One region of the Amycolatopsis mongoliensis genome, then DNA from elsewhere that is predicted to be linked to it. Evidence: riboswitches for the same ligand, from Rfam matches in the RefSeq annotation. Region 1 holds a riboswitch; the other holds the start of a gene.
What was found. A riboswitch is a leader RNA that binds a small molecule or an ion and turns the genes downstream of it on or off. The one in region 1 is predicted to bind glycine.
Positions count from the first base shown of each region.

Region 2: it holds a riboswitch for glycine, as region 1 does, so the genes downstream of both, gcvP (aminomethyl-transferring glycine dehydrogenase) here and gcvP (aminomethyl-transferring glycine dehydrogenase) in region 1, are expected to answer to the same signal.

Region 1 is NZ_CP127295.1:340,435-345,432, reverse strand. It holds gene QRX60_RS01660 (aldehyde dehydrogenase family protein) at 1-96, shown strand, start outside; gene QRX60_RS01655 (3-oxoacyl-ACP reductase) at 96-863, shown strand; gene QRX60_RS01650 (hypothetical protein) at 860-1,066, opposite strand; gene QRX60_RS01645 (helix-turn-helix domain-containing protein) at 1,139-2,431, shown strand; glycine riboswitch at 2,670-2,768, shown strand; gene gcvP (aminomethyl-transferring glycine dehydrogenase) at 2,813-4,998, shown strand, end outside.
Region 2 is NZ_CP127295.1:8,123,457-8,128,454, reverse strand. It holds gene ftsR (transcriptional regulator FtsR) at 1-30, shown strand, start outside; gene QRX60_RS38965 (bifunctional nuclease family protein) at 247-720, shown strand; gene QRX60_RS38960 (MerR family transcriptional regulator) at 765-1,160, shown strand; gene trxA (thioredoxin) at 1,172-1,510, shown strand; gene QRX60_RS38950 (TetR/AcrR family transcriptional regulator) at 1,507-2,139, opposite strand; gene QRX60_RS38945 (MerR family transcriptional regulator) at 2,418-2,996, shown strand; glycine riboswitch at 3,039-3,137, shown strand; gene gcvP (aminomethyl-transferring glycine dehydrogenase) at 3,433-4,998, shown strand, end outside.

The DNA.
Region 1 (4,998 bases):
GGCTTCAAGCAGTCCGGTCTCGGCCGCGAGCTGGGCCCCGACGCCGCGGCGGCGTTCACCGAAACCAAGAACGTCTTTCTGAGCACGGAGGAGTAATGGTCCAGCGTTTCGAAGGCCGCGTCGCGGTGATCACCGGCGGCGCGAGCGGCATCGGGCTCGCCTCGGCCCGCCGTCTGGCGAGCGAAGGCGCGAAGGTCGTCATCGGGGACCTGACGCCGGCCGAGGGCAAGGCGGCTGCGGACGAGGTCGGCGGCGCGTTCATCCAGACCGACGTCACCGACGCCGAGCAGGTCGAAAACCTGTTCCACAGCACGGTCGAGCAGTTCGGCTCGGTCGACGTCGCGTTCAACAACGCCGGCATCTCCCCGCCGGAGGACGACTCCATCCTCACCACCGGCATCGAGGCGTGGGACCGCGTGCAGCGCGTCAACCTGACGTCGGTGTACCACTGCTGCAAGGCCGTCCTGCCGCACATGCAGCGCCAGGGCAAGGGCTCGATCATCAACACGGCCTCGTTCGTGGCGGTGATGGGCGCGGCGACGTCGCAGATCTCCTACACCGCGTCCAAGGGCGGGGTGCTCGCGATGAGCCGCGAGCTGGGTGTGCAGTTCGCGCGGGAGAACATCCGCGTCAACGCGCTGTGCCCGGGGCCGGTGAACACCCCGCTGCTCAAGGAGCTGTTCGCGAAGGACCCGGAACGCGCGGCGCGGCGGCTGGTGCATGTGCCGGTCGGCCGGTTCGCCGAGCCCGAGGAGATCGCGGCGGCGGTCGCCTTCCTGGCCAGCGACGACGCCAGCTTCATCACGGCGTCGCAGTTCCTGGTCGACGGCGGCATCTCCGGCGCGTACGTCACCCCGCTCTAACGGCGCGTCTTCTCCCCGGGTTTCCGCACGCCGTAGACCTCCCGCAGGTACTTCCAGGCGGCGTTGAGCGTCTTGCGCTCTTCGGAGATCTGCCGTTCGCGCCGCCGCAGGATGCGGGTGGCGATCTCGGCGGCGAGGAAGGCGCCGGCGGCGAAGGTCAGCGTGCCGACGATCAGGATGAGGGCGATCACGGTGGTGGTCATGGTGACCAGCGTCGGGGCCCGGTGGGCGTTTCGTCCCTGCGCAAAGCTAGCGGGTTTCGTTAGCTTTGTGAGGTGACGCACTGGCGCGCCGACGAGTGGGCGGAAGCGGTCCGGACCGGCATCCGGGCGCGGGGGCTTTCCCTGGACGAGGCCGCGCGCCGCATCGGCGTCCCGACGTCGACCCTGCGCAGCTGGATCGAGCACCGGCACGCGCCGAAGGTGACCGTCTTCGACCACTGGGCCGAGATCGCCGAGGTCACCGGGCTCGGGGAGGCCGAGCTGCTGCGCGCGGCCGGGGTCCTGCCCGCTTCGCTCGCTTCGCCGGTGCACGTGGCGCAGGCCGCGAAGGCGCTGCGGGAGGGCATCGACCAGGCCGGGCAGTTCCTCCGGCAGGCCACGGCGCTCGTCTACTCCTCGCCCGGCACGCAGGTGGCCAACCTCATCGCCGCTTCGCCGATCGACTGGGAGATGCGGATCCGCTCCGCGACCCGCGGCGACGAGGTCCGCGTCACCTACCACCACTACGTCGGCGTCGTGCCGCCCCGGGACTTCCCCCACGACGACGCCGAGGTGCGCCGGATCCTCGAGCACGACGTCCTCGGCGAGCTGTGGCGGCCGCTCGGGCTCTACTGGCGGGTCGCCGAGGTGCACGACTGGCACGAGCCGCCGCGGCTGGTGATCCAGGTCCCCGAGCAGGAGGCGACGCGCCCGCCCGCGCCGTCGCCGGTCGTCGCCGCGCCACCGGTCGTGGTGCTGTCGCCGATCTGGGGGTACGGCGAGCTGCTGGCGTCGCTGGTGGCGGACGGGCTCGGGTTCGGCAACGTCGACTTCCGCTACTTCGGCCTCCCCGACGCGATGGCCGACCGCGTCCGGATCACCGCGCGCGAGCTGGCCGAGCCCGCGCCGCGGCTGGTGCACTCGGTGCCGCCGATCATGCTGCTGCACGGCCTGGCCGTGCCCGACCTGACCGGGCGGCTCCCGGTCGTGGTCCGCTACGGCCCCCGCATGCGTGCTCGCGCGGCCCGCATCTACCGCGAGCCGCTGCTCGAAGCCGGGTTCGCGGACCCCGAGGAGGGGGCTCGCGCGATCGAGGAGGCGATCTCGGTCCCGCCGGGCTGCGCTTACTTCGAGGTGACGCTCGCCGACGAGGACGTCTTCGACGGCGACCACCCCTCGCTGGACCGGCTCAACGACTCGGTGGCGTGGCTCGCCGAGCAGATCGTCGAGCAGGTGCTGCTGGGCGCCGGGCACCCGCCGGTGCCGGTGGGCGGCCCGCTGAAACGCCTGGTCCTGCCCTCGGGCCGGGTTCGCCGCCCACCGGCTTTGGCGGGTCAGGTGGTCCGCCGGGTGGCCCGAACGACGTGAATGACTCATTCCTGTCGTCCGGTGACATGAATGAGTCATTCACGTCGTCGAGGATCGATCGAAGACCGGTGTGGCGTTGCCCCGGTGAAGTAGACGGACCTCGAAGGCGGCAGGTACCGTAGCCGCCACAACTGCAGATCGGGCCGTCGAGCCGAGGCGGGAGAGCCCTCACGAACGTGGTGGGGCACCGAAGGAGCAAACTCCCCGGAATCTCTCAGGTACCTGCTACCGCTTCGTGCGAGGCCACTCTGGAAAGCAGGCGCACCCGCGCCTCACCCAAGGTGAAAGCCGTGTCGCACACGGTGAAACTCTCAGGTGCCATGACAGAGGGGGAGTTCCCAGCGCACCGTTGTGCCCGGTGCCCGGCCCGAGGAGCTCCCCATCACTTCCACGCAGTTCGACGCCCGCCACATCGGCCCGTCCGAGGCCGAACGCGCGAAGATGCTGGCCGAGTGCGGCTACGGCAGCCTGGACGCCCTCGTCGGTGCCGCCGTCCCCACCGCCATCCGCGCCACCCGTGACCTGCGGCTCCCGCCCGCCGCGTCCGAAGAGGACGCCACCGCGGAGCTGCGCGCCCTCGCCGCCCGCAACCGCCCGATGACGCAGATGATCGGCCTCGGCTACTCCGACACCGTCACCCCCGGCGTCATCCGCCGCAACGTCCTCGAGAACCCGGCCTGGTACACCGCGTACACGCCCTACCAGCCGGAGATCTCCCAGGGCCGGCTCGAAGCGCTCCTCAACTTCCAGACCATGGTCGCCGACCTGACCGGCCTGGCCACCGCGAACGCGTCCCTGCTCGACGAGTCGACCGCCGTCGCCGAGGCCGTCACGCTGATGCGCCGTGCGTCGAAGTCCAAGTCGAACAAGGTCGTGCTGGACGCCGAGTGCCTGCCGCAGACCATCGCCGTCGTGCGCACGCGCGTCGAGGCGCTGGGCATCGAGGTCGAGGTCCGCGACCTGCTCACCGGCTTGCCGGACGAGTTCTTCGGCGTCGTCGTCCAATACCCGGGCGCGTCCGGTGTGCTGCGCGGCCGCGGCTTCTACCACGCGATCTCCGAGTCGGCGAAGGCCGCGGGCGCGCTGTTCACCGTCGCCGCGGACCTCCTCGCGCTGACGCTGATCACCGCGCCCGGCGAGTTCGGCGCCGACGTCGCCGCGGGCTCGACGCAGCGCTTCGGCGTCCCGCTCGGCTACGGCGGCCCGCACGCCGGGTACATGTCCGTCCGCGCCGGACTCGAGCGCTCGCTGCCCGGGCGCCTGGTCGGCGTCTCGGTCGACGCGGACGGCAACCCGGCCTACCGGCTCGCGCTGCAGACACGTGAGCAGCACATCCGCCGCGAGAAGGCGACGTCCAACATCTGCACCGCGCAGGTCCTGCCCGCCGTGCTGGCCGCGATGTATGCCGTCTACCACGGCCCGGACGGCCTCAAGCGGATCGCCCAGCGCGTCCACGGCCTCGCCGCGGGCTTCGCGGACGCCCTCCGCAAGACCGGCGTCGAGGTCGTGCACGAGTCCTTCTTCGACACGGTCGTCGCGCGCGTCCCCGGCCAGGCCGCCGAGGTCCACGCCGCCGCCCGCGAGGCCGGGATCAACCTCGGCCACGTCGACGCCGACCACGTGCGCGTCGCCTTCGACGAGGTCAGCACCCCCGCGATCACCGCCAAGGTCCTGAAGGCCTTCGGCGTCGAGGAGAACGTCCAGGACGGCGTCGCGCTGCCGAACGGCCTCGCCCGCGAGAGCGGCTTCATGGGCCACGAGGTCTTCGGCACCCACCGCTCCGAGACGGCGATGCTGCGCTACCTGCGGCGGTTGTCCGACCAGGACTACGCGCTCGACCGCGGCATGATCCCGCTCGGCTCCTGCACGATGAAGCTCAACGCCACCACCGAGATGGAGCCGATCAGCTGGCGCGAGTTCGCCGGCATCCACCCGTTCGCGCCGGCCGAGGACGCCGAGGGTTACCACACGCTCGTCGGGCAGCTCGCGGACTGGCTGGCCGAGGTCACCGGCTACGACAAGGTGTCGCTGCAGCCGAACGCGGGCAGCCAGGGCGAGCTGGCCGGGCTCCTCGCGATCCGCGCCTACCACCGCGCGAACGGCGACGAGACCAGGGACGTCTGCCTGATCCCGTCGTCGGCGCACGGCACCAACGCGGCTTCGGCGGTGCTCGCCGGGATGCGCGTGGTCGTCGTGAAGTGCACCGACGAGGGCAACGTCGACCTGGCCGACCTGCGCGCCAAGGTGGACGCCCACCGCGACACGCTCGCCGCGATCATGGTCACCTACCCGTCCACGCACGGCGTGTACGAGCACGACATCGACGAGCTGGCGAAGATCGTCCACGACGGCGGCGGCCAGGTGTACGTCGACGGCGCGAACCTCAACGCCCTGCTGGGCCTGGCCAAGCCGGGCGAGTTCGGCGGCGACGTCTCGCACCTGAACCTGCACAAGACCTTCTGCATCCCGCACGGCGGTGGCGGCCCGGGCGTCGGCCCGGTCGCGGTGCGCGCGCACCTCGCGCCGTACCTGCCGAACCACCCGCTGCTGGACGCCGCCGGCCCCGC
Region 2 (4,998 bases), 3.0 Mb from region 1:
GCCGGAATTCGCGGCGCCACGGGGTGTTGAGCCGTAACGGGGCGGTGAGATCCTCTTTGCGGTCCCATGTCAATGACTGAATGTTCGGCACCTCATGCCGTACCGTGAGAACAACGGTTTGCGGTAGGCGAGCCGAGAGTGTCCGACAGCGAGCACAGCGCACGGATGACGGGTAGCGTCGGTAGGGAACGGCGCGAGGCGGTTCCAGCGCTGAAGCCCGTGTGCACGAGAGGGAGGCGAAGCCCGATGAGCGAAATGCGCGTCGTCGGTGTGCGGGTCGAGCTGCCCGCGAATCAGCCGATCTTGTTGCTGCGGGAGACCGAGGGCGAACGGTACCTGCCGATCTGGATCGGCTCGGTCGAAGCGACCGCCATCGCGTTGGAGCAGCAGGGGGTCCGGCCCGCCCGGCCGCTCACGCATGACCTGCTGAAAGAGGTCATCGGGGCGCTGGGCCGCGAGCTCGAGCAGGTCGTCATCACCGACCTCAAGGAAGGCACGTTCTTCGCGGAACTCGTCTTCGACGGCGACATCCGGGTGTCCGCCCGGCCGAGCGACTCGGTCGCGCTGGCCCTGCGGATCGGCGTCCCCATCCACGCCGTGGACGCGGTGCTGGAAGAGGCCGGCCTGATCATCCCGGACGAGCAGGAGGACGAGGTCGAGAAGTTCCGCGAGTTCCTCGACTCGGTGTCGCCCGAAGACTTCCGCGGAGCCGACACGTAAGTTCGCTTGCCTTGACGCGGACGTCAACGTCTAGCGTCGGGGGCATGCGGATCGGAGAACTGGCCAGGCGCACGGGTACGACGACCCGTGCGCTTCGCTTTTACGAGGCTCAGGGCCTCCTCGCGGCCCGTCGCTCGGCGAACGGCTACCGCGAGTACGACGAGGGCGACCTGCAGCTGGTCAAGGAGATCCAGACCCTGCAGACGGTCGGCCTGAGCCTCGACGAGACCCGCCCGTTCGTCGACTGCCTGCGCAGCGGCCACGAAACCGGCGACTCCTGTGCGAGCTCGATCGAGGTCTACCGCCGCAAGCTCGAAGAAGCCGACGCGCTGCTGTCCCGGCTCGGCGGGATCCGCGCCGAACTGGCCGCGAAGCTCGCCGGCGCCCTCGCCCGGCAGGCACCCGATCCCTGTGTCGTCCCCGACGCCCCGCGCCCGTGAAGGAGCCCGTCATGCCCGAAGACACCGCAGTCGCCGTTTCCGACGTCACCGATGCCACGTTCGCGGCCGAGGTCCTCGGCAGCGACGTCCCCGTGCTGGTCGAGTTCTGGGCCACCTGGTGCGGGCCCTGCCGGATGGTCGGCCCGGTGCTGGCCCAGCTGGCCACCGAGCGGGCCGGGAAGCTCGCCGTGCGGAAGGTCAACGCCGACGAGAACCCGGAGACGACCCGGTCCTACCAGGTCATGTCGCTGCCGACGATGATCCTCTTCCGCAACGGCGAGCCGGTGACGACGATCGTCGGCGCCTACCCGAAGGCCCGGATCGAGGAGCGCCTCGACCAGGCCCTCTAGGGAGCCGTCGCCTTCACGAACGTGTCGGCGACTTCCCGCCCGTACTGCTCGAGGTCCAGCGAGGGGTCGCCGGCGAAGGCCGCCGCGACGCCGTCGACGGCCTGGGCGATCGACATCGCCATCACCTCGGGCGTGAAGTCGCCGAAGGCCCCCTCGGCCTGGCCCTGCTTGAGCTGGCGGGCCAGGCCGTGCACTCGCATGTCGTCGACCAGGACCTTCGTCATCGCCCAGCCGTCGGCGTCGTCGGCGTGGGCGGCCATCTCCGTCAGCACCCGGACGCACTCGGGGTACGCGCGCAGGAACGCGATCGACGTCTCGATGTGCGCCCGCAGGTAGCCGGGCCGGTCCGCGGGGTCCACCCCGCCGCCGGTGCGCTCCTTCAGGAACTCGTTCTTCGTCTCGACCACCGTGCTCAGCACGGCCTGCATCAGGCCGGCCTTGGTGGTGAAGTGGTACGAGATCATCCGGGTGCTGCTGAGCCCCGCGCGCTCCTTGATCTTCGCGAAGGTGGCTTTCCGGTACCCGAGGTCGGCGATGACGCCGATGGTCGCGCCGATGATCTGCGCGCGGCGCGCCGCCTCCGTCACGCTGAGGCCCAGTTCGGCCATGAGGCCGGTGTTTACTTGCATGAGTAAAAATTAACACGGCTGAGTAAATCGCGACAAGAGGTTTGAACCACCGCGCCCGGGGTACGGCGAACGGCTCAAAGGCTCATCCGACCGTTGAGGCTTGCCGCGCGTCGCGTTGACCGGTCCTGTCCGGGCGCTTACCGTCGAAGGAGGTAAATCGCCACGGTGTGATTCACGGTCTGGGGCCGGACCGTGGCGGTTGATCTCCGGCGGGTCCCGCTCCTGGGACCGTCCGGCTGTCATTCGCCGGCCACCAGGTCGGGCGAGGGGAGGCTTGCGTGGTCGAGGCTGGTTCCGAGAAGCAGCCTGTTGAGGTCGCGGCTGGCGAGCAGGGTGAGCTGTTCCCCGACGACTCGCTGCCGGACGAGCTGGTGGGTTACCGCGGCCCGGCCGCGTGCCAGATCGCCGGCATCACCTACCGCCAGCTCGACTACTGGGCCCGGACGAAGCTGGTCGCACCCAGCATCCGCACGGCGCACGGCTCCGGCTCGCAGCGGCTGTACTCGTTCAAGGACATCCTGGTCCTCAAGGTCGTCAAGCGACTGCTGGACACCGGGGTCTCCCTGCAGAACATCCGGGTCGCCGTCGACCACCTGCGCGTCCGCGGAGTCCGCGACCTCGCGCGCGTGACCCTGTTCTCCGACGGCACCACCGTCTACGAGTGCACCTCGCCGGAGGAGATCGTCGACCTGCTCCAGGGCGGCCAGGGCGTCTTCGGCATCGCGGTCAGCGGCGCCATGCAGGAAATCAGCGGCACCATCCACGAGTTCCCGGCCGAACGCGCCGACGGCGGCATCGTCGAGCAGCACGAGCCGGACGAACTGACCCAGCGCCGCAACGCCCGCCGGACCGGATGATCACCGCTGCGGCGGACGGAGTAAGGTTCACCCCGCGGTCGACGAATCCGCGCGGGAGAGTCCGAGCCACACCTTGAGCTCGGCGCCGAAGGAGCAAGTCCTCCCCGGAACCTCTCAGGCACCCTGGACCGCGCGGACGAGACGCCTCTGGAAAGCGGGTCGTCAGGACACAGCTTGACGACCCCGCCGACGGTGCAAGCCCGGCTCAACCTCGGGCGAAACTCTCAGGCGCCCTACGGGTACGGACAGAGTGGGGAGGGTTTCCTCCGGGTTCGGGTGGACCCTGCTCGCGCAGAGCGCTCGCCTGAACCCTCCGCGGTGTTTGCGGGGGTGCAACCCCCGCACCCCGCCCGGCGGGCTCCGCCCCGGACCCCCCGCCGTGGTCACCTTCGCGTTTACAGTCGGGTTGGGTAGACACCGCCGTTCGGAGGAGGCCATCGTGGACTTGTCGCTCGCCTCGCTGGAACAGGGCATCCCCTTCGCCGACCGGCACATCGGGCCCGGGCCGGACGAACTCCGCCGGATCCTCGACGTCGTCGGCGTCGCTTCTCTCGACGAGCTCTCCGAGCGTGCTGTTCCCGAGTCGCTGCGCGCCTCCGCCGGCCCGCTCGAACTTCCCCCGGCCGCCACCGAAGCCCAGGCCCTCGCCGAACTCCGCGAGCTCGCCGCGCGGAACCGGCCGATGACCCAGATGATCGGCCTCGGCTACCACGACACCGTCACCCCGCCCGTGATCCGCCGCAACGTGCTCGAGAACCCCGCCTGGTACACCGCGTACACGCCCTACCAGCCCGAGATCTCGCAAGGCCGGCTCGAAGCCCTGCTCACCTTCCAGACCATGGTCGCCGACCTGACCGGGCTACCCGTCGCGAACGCCTCCCTGCTCGACGAGGCCACCGCCGCGGCCGAGGCCATGACACTCGTGCGGCGGGCCGGGAAGACCGCCTCGAACCGGTTCGTCGTCGACCGGGACACCCTGCCGCAGACACTCGCCGTGCTCCGCACCCGCGCCGAACCCCTCGGCATCGAACTGGTCGTCGAAGACCTGTCCCAGGGGCTGACCGGACTCGGCCTCGGCGGCGACTTCTTCGGGATCCTGCTGTCCTGCCCCGGCGCGTCGGGCGCGGTGCGCGAGCTGGACCTCACCATCGCCGACGCGAAGAAGCACGGCGCGGCGGTCATCGTCGCCGCCGACCCCCTCGCGCTGACCATCCTGCGCCCACCGGGCGAACTCGGCGCCGACGTCGCCGTCGGGTCGACGCAGCGCTTCGGCGTCCCGCTCGGCTTCGGCGGCCCGCACGCGGGCTACCTCGCGGTCCGGAAGGGCCTGGAACGGCAGCTGCCGGGCCGGCTGGTCGGCGTCTCGAAGGACGCCGACGGCGCACCCGCGTACCGGCTCGCCCTGCAGACCCGCGAGCAGCACATCCGCCGCGAGAAGGCGACGTCGAACATCTGCACCGCGCAGGTCCTGCTGGCGGTGATGGCGTCGATGTACGCGGTGTACCACGGACCCGACGGACTGCGCGGGATCGCGCTGCGCGCCCACCGGATGGCCACCGTGCTCGCGGCCGGTCTCTGCGAGGGCGGCGTGGGCGTCGTCCACGGCGAGTTCTTCGACACCGTCACCGCGGCGGTGCCGGGCCGGGCGGACACGGTCGTCGCGGCGGCCCGCGACCTCGGCGTGAACCTGCGGCGGATCGACGGCGACCACGTCGGCGTCGCCTGCGACGAGACGACCACCCGCGAACACCTTTCCCTGGTGTGGAAGGCGTTCGGCGTCTCGGTGTCCGATGTGGATGGTCTCGACGCGGACACGGCGGACGCGCTCCCGGCGCCGCTGCGGCGCACCAGCGCGTTCCTCACCCACCCGGTGTTCCACGCCCACCGCTCGGAAACCGCACTGCTGCGCTACCTGCGGCAGCTCGCGGACAAGGACGTCGCGCTCGACCGCAGCATGATCCCGCTCGGATCGTGCACCATGAAGCTCAACGCCACCGCCGAG